DNA from 4 places in the Planifilum fimeticola genome. Region 3 is predicted to be linked to each of the others. Evidence: predicted binding sites of a transcription regulator. Region 3 holds the regulator's gene; each other region holds the start of a gene.
What was found. The regulator LexA, encoded in region 3, represses DNA repair genes until DNA is damaged. The targets are predictions, from matches to a motif close to CGAACATATGTTCG.
Positions count from the first base shown of each region.

Region 1: a site for LexA is predicted at 1,433-1,446, ahead of dinB (DNA polymerase IV). Genes of this name have one in related genera too.
Region 2: a site for LexA is predicted at 1,121-1,134, ahead of recA (recombinase RecA). Genes of this name have one in related genera too.
Region 4: a site for LexA is predicted at 1,044-1,057, ahead of CLV97_RS00595 (YhjD family protein). Genes of this name have one in related genera too.

Region 1 is NZ_PVNE01000005.1:93,399-95,602, reverse strand. Features, by position in the region: gene CLV97_RS04845 (peptidoglycan DD-metalloendopeptidase family protein) at 1-198, shown strand, start outside; gene dinB (DNA polymerase IV) at 200-1,417, opposite strand; gene CLV97_RS04835 (DUF1885 family protein) at 1,600-2,022, opposite strand.
Region 2 is NZ_PVNE01000004.1:85,444-87,647, forward strand. Features, by position in the region: gene CLV97_RS03900 (RecX family transcriptional regulator) at 1-15, opposite strand, end outside; gene recA (recombinase RecA) at 12-1,046, opposite strand; gene CLV97_RS03910 (metal-sulfur cluster assembly factor) at 1,295-1,606, shown strand; gene CLV97_RS03915 (DEAD/DEAH box helicase) at 1,649-2,204, opposite strand, start outside.
Region 3 is NZ_PVNE01000017.1:3,394-5,597, reverse strand. Features, by position in the region: gene ilvA (threonine ammonia-lyase IlvA) at 1-641, opposite strand, end outside; gene lexA (transcriptional repressor LexA) at 1,046-1,666, opposite strand; gene yneA (cell division suppressor protein YneA) at 1,895-2,170, shown strand.
Region 4 is NZ_PVNE01000001.1:132,395-134,598, forward strand. Features, by position in the region: gene CLV97_RS00585 (short-chain fatty acid transporter) at 1-33, opposite strand, end outside; gene CLV97_RS00590 (cupin domain-containing protein) at 205-549, opposite strand; gene CLV97_RS00595 (YhjD family protein) at 568-999, opposite strand; gene CLV97_RS18460 (CBS domain-containing protein) at 1,365-1,793, opposite strand; partial or broken gene CLV97_RS18465 (DUF421 domain-containing protein) at 1,938-2,204, opposite strand, start outside.

The DNA.
Region 1 (2,204 bases), on a different contig from region 3:
GACATCACCGTTGGGAAAAAGGTGAAAAAGGGAGAAGTCGTCGGTTATGTGGGAAACTCGGGCACCAGCGACGGGGCCAAGCGCAGCAACGCGGGGATGCACCTTCACCTGGACCTGTTCATCTACGGCGAGTGGCTTTGGGATGACTTCACCCCCGCCGAGCGTCGCCACATTCTCCAGAGCATCCTGGACCGGTAGGTCAGATGCGGTGCCCGCCGATTTTGCCGGCCCGGTCGACGAACACGCTGGCTCCGGTGAGGGAGCGGGCCCAGAAGATGCTGGTCGTTCCGAACCGGTTGCGGATGGCGTCGATGGCCTCCGCCAACCGTTGCTCCCTTTCCCGTTTCCCGAACAGGTCCAGCTGCATCACCCGGTCGGAGGACAGGTTGCTCAGGGTGATTCCGATCAGGCGAACGGGCCGGTGATCCCAGTGACGCCGGAGCAGAACCTCGGCCGCTTCAAACACTTTTCGGCCGATGTTCGTGGGTTCGGAAAGGGTGAGGGAGCGGTGGACGGAACCAAAATCGAAGCTTCGGAGGGTGAGGGAGACCGTCCGGCCCGTATAGCCGGCCTTGCGGGCCCGGGCGGCCACTTCCTCCGCCAGTTCGCGCAGGACGGTCCGAAGGTCGCTCACCTTCGTGTAATCCCTCGGAAGGGTGAATTGATGTCCGATGGACCGGTTTTTATCCAGGCTGCAGGGATCGACCGGGCTGGAATCGACGCCCCGTGCCGAGCAGTGAAGAACCCGGCCGATGATGCCGAATCGCCGTTCAAGCATCGCAGGATCCGCTTGAGCCAGATCTCCGATGGTGCGGATGCCCATTCGCTGCAGGTGTCGGGAGATCCTCGGACCGACTCCGAACAACCGGATGACCGGAAGGGGCCACAACCGTTTTGGAACGTCTCGTTCCGTCAGGACGGTGAGCCCGTCCGGTTTTTTCATTTCAGCGGCCATTTTGGCCAACAATTTGTTGGGGCCCACACCGACGGAACAACGGATCCCCGTCTCCCGCAGGATTCGTTCCTTGATGCGGCGGGCCGCCTGGATTCCGTCCCCGAACAGCTTTTCGCACCCGGTGAGTTCCACAAAGGCCTCATCGACGGAAAACGGCTCCACGAGCGGGGAGAACTGGTGTAAAATGTCCACGATCTGCGATGACACGCGGAGATAGGTGGCCATGCGGGGAGGAACCAGCTCGGCCGGGGGACAAAGCCTTTTCGCTTCGAACACGGGCATTCCGGTTTCCACTCCGTATTCCTTTGCCTCGTAGGAAGCGGCCAGCACGATGCCGTGCCTCCGCGAGGGATCGCCGCACACGATGATCGGACGGTTTCGCAAGGAAGGGTTGAGGGCTTGCTCCACACTGGCGTAAAAGGCGTTCATATCCGCCAACAGAACGGTCCGCCTCCGCTCCATACCTCGCCACACCTCCGAACAAACGTTCCTAATATAGGATATCCGCTTTTGGCGCGGATGAGAAGAGGAATATTTTTACAAGGGAGGGGAGGCATGGGCTGATTTAACCGAATAATCGAAAAAAAAGAAGCGACGGGCTGAGGTCGCCCGTCGCCGGGGAAGCGGCTGAAGGGTTTCCCGGATCATTTTCGGGGGTAAAAATACATAATCCGACCGTTAAACAGGCGGAGTTCCCCCTGGAACGCCTTGGCGAGATAGCGGCAAAATTCATTGGCCTTCGACTTATCTCCGTGGGTGGCGCCCGGAGGAATGAGGATTTGAATGGTATGGCGGCCTCCCTTTTCGGCGGGTTCCTGCTTCACTCCGATGAGCAAGCCGCGGTACATCTTGGGATCTTTTCCCTTGAGGACCAGCCAGCTGTTTTCGTTTTCCGTCCGTTCCTCCACCGTATAGGGAAAGGCGGCCTCCTCATAAGTCCAGCCCAGCTGGCGCCCGGTGCGGGAAGCCATGTCGACGTACCGGTCCAACTGTTCCTTGACGTCTTTCAGGGAAACCTCCGTCTGCGTCGAATTTTCCACCAACCGTATCCATGCGCGGTTGTCCATGTTTTCCACCTCTGATTTGTAGAAAAAGTCCCTTTTTGCTTTGGGCCGGCTGCCCCTTTTCATCTTAACACTTGGATGGATTCCATTACAATCGGGGCGGGTATGGAATGTAAGAGAGGTTTCGTTGACGAGTCGATTCCAATCATATAAATATTATGAAAATATGTTGTTCGGTTGTTCGG
Region 2 (2,204 bases), on a different contig from region 3:
TTTTTCCATCGTCATCCGAGGGGCAGTTCCTCCGAAGAATCATCCTCCGCCCGCTTGGGGGCGGGCAGACCGTAATGCTCCCGGATCGCGGCTTCAATCTGCGCGCACACCTCAGGGTGTTCCTTCAAAAACTGTTTGGCGTTTTCCCGCCCCTGGCCCAGCCGTTCTCCGCTCCAGGAATACCAGGCGCCGCTCTTGTTCACGATGTCCAAATCCGTGGCGATATCCAATATGCTCGCCTCGTTCGAAATTCCCTCGCCGTACATGATGTCCACGTCCGCCTGTTTAAAGGGAGGCGCCACTTTGTTCTTCACCACTTTGATCCGGGTGCGATTCCCCACCATTTCGCTCCCTTGCTTGATCGTCTCCGCGCGGCGCACCTCCAGACGGATGCTGGAGTAAAACTTGAGGGCGCGTCCACCGGGGGTCGTCTCCGGATTCCCGAACATCACCCCCACCTTTTCCCGCACCTGGTTGATGAAGATGGCGATCGTCTTCGACTTGCTGATCACCCCCGACAGCTTCCGAAGCGCCTGGGACATGAGGCGGGCTTGGAGACCCACGTGGGAATCCCCCATCTCCCCTTCGATCTCCGCCTTCGGAACCAACGCCGCCACCGAGTCGATCACGATGATGTCGATCGCTCCGCTCCGAACCAGCGCCTCGGCGATCTCCAGCGCCTGTTCCCCCGTATCCGGCTGGGACAAGAGCAATTCATCGATGTTGACCCCCAACCGCTGGGCATACACCGGATCCAGTGCGTGCTCCGCATCGATGAAGGCGGCTTGTCCTCCGATTTTTTGGACTTCCGCGATGGCATGGAGTGCCACCGTCGTCTTCCCCGACGACTCGGGGCCGTATATTTCAATGATTCGTCCGCGGGGATAACCGCCCACCCCCAGGGCGATATCCAGGCCCAAGGAACCGCTGGATACCGTCTCCACCTGGGTATTGGCCGCTTCCCCCATCTTCATGATCGAACCTTTGCCAAACTGCTTCTCGATCTGCCTTAGAGCCATCTCCAAAGCCTGACGGCGGTCAGACATAGGATCACTCCTCTGTTTCCGTTTCACCTCGATATCATCATACCGCGTTTTTCACCGGGTGCCAAGATCATTTGCGAACATTTATTCGGATTTTCCTCCGAAGAAATGGAAAAAACCCTTCCTTCCTCCGGCGCAATCGGCCCCAGGGTCCTTCCGTGTTTCGGCGACCGGTCCATTGTGGTAAACTAGGGGGAGACAGCGTCTCGTCACCAAGAGAGGCATCGTTTCCCGGGAAGGAGGGGTGGATGATGGACAAGGAAAAGATGAAAGAGGAGATCATGGAGGCCCTGGGAGAAGTCACCGATCCCGAATTGGGAATCGATATCGTCAACCTGGGCTTGGTCTACGGCGTGGATATCGACGACGAAGGCAATGTGAAAGTGACGATGACCCTGACCGCCATCGGTTGCCCCTTGGCCGGAATGATCAACGGCGCCGTCACGGAAGCCGTCAAAAGGGTGGACGGCGTCAAGGAAGTGGAAGTCAACATCGTCTGGGATCCGCCGTGGACCAAAGACCGGATGTCCCGTTACGCCAAAATCGCCCTGGGCATTCAATAACGGAAACACCCTGCCGCCTGCCGGCAGGGTGTTTTCTCTCTTTCAGGAACGATTGCGGGGCCGCGCCGGTTCGAGGTTGACCCTCGCCCCGTTGATTTTCGATTGGCGCAGGGCTTCGAAGACGAAAGGAGCCACCTCTTCCGGAACTTCCACAAAGGAAAACCGGTCGTAAATGTTGATCCGCCCCACCTGTTTGGCCGAAATGCCCGCCTGCTCCGATATGACTTTCACCAATTCCTGCGGACGGATATTGGCATTGCGCCCCAGATTCACAAAGAAGCGAACCATTCCGGGCGCGGCACCCGTCTCGCCGAAATCGTAGGCGGGATCGGCGCTTCCGGTCAACCGATCGGCAAAGGCCAGATACAAAGCGGCGACCGCGACGGTTTCCGGGCTGTGCCGGGCCGTCAACTCCCGCACCATCTCTTTGAACAGGGAAAAATCCTGTTCCGACCGAATCGTCTCCTCAACCTGGGTTATCCACGTCTGCTGCTGCTTCTCCGCCACTTCCTCCAGGCTGGGGATCTCCCGCAGCTCCAACCGCTGATGAATCCCTTCCTCGATCGAACGAAGCTGCTTCATCTCCCGGGGAGTGACC
Region 3 (2,204 bases):
GTATGTGGATACACGCTTTTGATATAGGAGCTGACGCCGGAGATCAGCCCGCCTCCGCCAACGGTGACAAACACGTAGTCCGGGGGCTGTTTCAAGTCGTTGAGGATTTCGATCCCGATGGTGCCCTGCCCGACGATGGTGCGGTAATCGTCAAAGGGGTGGATGAAGGACATTTGGTGTTCCTCCACGTAAGCCATGGCCCGTTGAAAGGAATCGTCAAAGGTGTCGCCGGTCAGGATCACTTCCACGAATTCACCGCCGTAATGCTTCACCTGGTTGATTTTTTGCCGCGGGGTCGTGGTCGGCATGAAAATTTTCCCGGAGATGCCGAGATGACGGCAGGAATAGGCCACTCCCTGGGCGTGGTTTCCCGCGCTGGCGCAGACCACGCCCCTTTTTCGCTCTTCTTCGGAGAGGCTGCAAATGGTGTTGTAGGCGCCCCGAATCTTGAAGGAACGGACGATTTGGAGGTCTTCCCGCTTCAAATGGACGTCGCATCCGTATTCTTCGGACAGGAGGCGATTGTATTCAAGGGGCGTATGCACGCATACTTTTTTTAATCTCTGGCTGGCGATGAGAATATCCTCAATCTTGATATGATCGGCTTGATCGGCGTGCACTTTGTCCAGAGCTTTTCCCATCTCACCTCATCCTTTGGCTTTTTGATATTTATTTGATTTTATAGCGTACCGGTCGCCCGAATGTCCAGCATTTTTCCGAGAGGGATGCGACCGGCGGGCGGGTTGAAGAGTGAAAGGCGATTTCACAAATATTGAGGAATATTTTAACACACTCTCGGGAGCTTGGCACGGCCAGATTTAAGATTCTCCGGGATGGTTCAGGAACTTTTTCAGGAAAAGCGTCCGGCAAGCGAAGCGGAAGGCGATCACTGTTTGAAAGGGGCTCAAAGGATGGGGGATGTGATGCCGGGTGGATGAACTCAAGGGGAGCTCTCAAAAATCTCGGCTGAATCAGGGGGAGTTCGCGAAGAAAATGCCCAATTAAAAAACCTCGCGATTTCGCGAGGATAAATAGCGCCATATGCTCAATGGATGTGGCGAATCAACCCCACCACTTTGCCGAGGATCGTCACCCGGGGAAGCAAAATCGGCTCCATGAGGTCATTTTCCGGTTGAAGGCGGACATAATCCTTTTCCTTGTAGAACCGCTTCACGGTGGCTTCCTCGTCCGGAGTCATGGCCACGACGATGTCGCCGTTGTCTGCGGTGGGTTGTTGCCGGACGATGACGTAATCCTTGTCGAGGATGCCGGCGTTGATCATGCTGTCGCCCTGAACAGAAAGGATAAAATGTTTGCCGTTGCCCACCATCTTTTTGGGAAGGGGAATGTATTCGTCGATATTTTCCACGGCGGTGATCGGTTCCCCGGCAGTTACCTTCCCGACCAGCGGAACCATCACCGTGTCGGTTTCCGCGCGACGTTCCGTCATTGGACGGTCCAAGATTTCAATGGCCCTCGGCTTGGTCGGATCGCGTCGGATGAAGCCTTTTTTTTCCAGGCGAGACAGATGTCCGTGTACGGTCGAACTGGAGGCAAGCCCCACCGCTTCGCCGATTTCCCGGACGGAGGGGGGGTATCCCTTTTCCTCCACCTCTTTTTTTATGTAGTTCAGAATCGCCTGTTGCCGGGGAGACAGTTTGGACATGTGCTCATCTCCTTTCTCGGACACAGGTAATCACCGCCTTCGGCTAAATTGGCACCAAACCCGAAAACCCATACCCGCTTAGTTCATCCCATTTTCAGTATACATGAAATGTGAAAAAAACACAAACATGAGTTCGGGAACACCTTGACAGAACGTTTGTTCTGTTATATGCTCGGGTTGAAGGAAATCATTTGCAGGAACCATCCGGGTGCTGACGGAGGGGATGGGATGAGCCGGAGGGGAATCGCTCTCGTCGGAATCCTCTGTTTTCTGATGGTCGTTCTGGTGGTGTGGGTGGACAGGGCGGCCGGCGACGGTCCGGAGCCGACGGTGAATGTCCGTGTTGAACCCGGCGATACACTATGGGGGTTGGCCCGAAGGTATGCGGACGATTCCGTCGACATCCGGGAACTGATCGGCGATATCCGCCGGATCAATCGTTTGGAGGATGCCGTGATCCATCCCGGGCAAACATTAAAAATTCCCGTCCGAAAAAGGGATTGATCATTCGGCAATCTGGGCACATATGTTTGCGGTT
Region 4 (2,204 bases), on a different contig from region 3:
CAGACGGACACACAACCGGGTAAACCGTCTCAGCAAAAGAACCCCTCCTTTTAAGAATAAATCGGCTCAAACATCAATGAAATGAATTTATTTTAAATAATTAGGATAATATCGCCAAAAGAAAGGTCCAAACCGATTCGGCTTGGACCTCATCGGAAAACCTCCCGTGAAAACCCTTTCATTCATCATCAGTTCAAAAAAGCCTCAGGATGTTTCCAGAGACTCCTGCCCTGCATTCACTTCCATCCCTCGGGCAGAGGTGATGAGGAGGCTGCAGCCCTCTTCCGTCTCTACCGCATGGCTCACCCCCGGAGGCGAATAATAGTAATCCCCCTGCCGGAGTTCCTCCGTTCCCAGCCGGGCGGATCCCTCCAGGACGAATATCTCTTCCCCGCCTACATGATCATGTACCGGAAAACGGCCGCCGGCATCCATCTCCAACAGGATGCTGTACTCGTCCCGGTATCTCCGCAAATAGCTGAGCCGAACGCCATCACCCATGGGAATCCAATTTCCGTCGCCCTTGCGAACCACATAGGGCCCTTCCATCGACAAAAACCCCCTCATTCATTTGGATTCATTGTACTCCATCCGCCGAGAGGGTTCAACAGGCCCCGCCTCAGAAACTGAACAAAAATCCTGGGAGGACAACTGGTGGAGAAACGTCTCTTCACACTCGCTCCGCAGCCACTCGTTGACATACCGTTGCGTGTGGAGAAATCCGCGAAAACGGGCCTTCACTTCGCGGACATCGGACAACTGCCTCACCTCGATGATCTCTCCCCCGATCCGGCGCAATTCCCTCCGGGCGTTCAGTGCGTCCCTTGCGACGCGCTTCCGGATTTCCTCCAGCGCTTTTCCGATGGGTCGGCGCATTTTTACGGGAGTGTTTGCGATGGTCCGAAAGTCCCGTTCCAAGACCCGTTCCAACACTTCCAGCAAGACAACCCGCTTCACCAGGTCGGCGAAAAGGCGATATTCCTCCGGAGCGATCAGCATCGTCCATCCCACCCCAGTGAAAAGGCGTTTACCTTTATTATATGCAAACGTATGTTCTTGTTTCTCTGGTATTTTTTTCTGCTGTATTTACATATATAATAAACAATATTGTTTATTATATGTGTAAATAGGGTACAAAAAGGTGGAGACACGATTTGGACAGGGAGGGTGCCGTATTGATGCACAGTCCTTACGAGATGGAATGGATGGCCGAGGAAAGGATGAAAGAATTGGAGAAAGTGATCCTCCGTTCACGGCAAAGAAATCTCCGTATCTCCGGGGGGTTTGTGTTCAGGCGGGTCCTCAGCATCTTTTGGCGCAGGAAATAGGAAAGAGAGGCGGGTTCCCCGGCCCGCCTCTCCTCCTCACATGACGGGACGGCTGGGCTCGGAAATGTTGCTCAGCGCATGTCCCGCTTCATCGGCGAAGGGTTGACGGACAGCCAGATCGCCGATGGAGACGACCCCCACCAGCTGGCCGTTTTCCACCACGGGAAGCCGGCGAATTTGGTGCTGGGCCATGAGTCGGGCCGCTTCATCGACGGACATGTCCGGCGTACCCGTCACCGGGGCGTTGGTCATCACATCCGCCACCTGCTGGGAATTGGGTTTCTTATCGGCGATGCCCCGGATCACCAGATCCCGGTCGGTGATGACCCCGCGCAGCTGTCCGTTTTCGACCACGGGAATCATGCCGACGTTGTGCTGCTTCATCAGGTTGGCCGCCTGATACACATTGTCCTGGGGCGACACCGCGGCGACCTGGGTGGTCATGATATCTCTCAGCTGAGCCATTGTCGGGTTCCCTCCTTTTCTGCGGTTAGGTTGCTCCGACCCGGGAAAATGCATTCCTCCCGTCCGCGGACAGTATTTGTCAATGGAAGTCCCGGCGCCTGTCCACATACAGGGTGCCGTCGCTTTCCAGAGAAACGTAAACACATCCCGCAGCGACTTCACCTGCCGCTTTTTCAACTCATCCATCAACCACCGACCGCTTTTCCCCAGCACCCGCAGGTTCTCATATATGATCTGCCCGTCAACCACCAATTCCATCGGCACTTCCGGTTTTTTCCGGGGCTGAGAGAGGCTTTTCGGCGTCAACTGCTGATGCTCCGGTTTTCGCATCACTGAAAGGCTCCCGTCATTTTCCAGGATGGCGAACTGGACCTGGGAGACGTCAAACACGTCCTTTTCCCGGAGGAGATG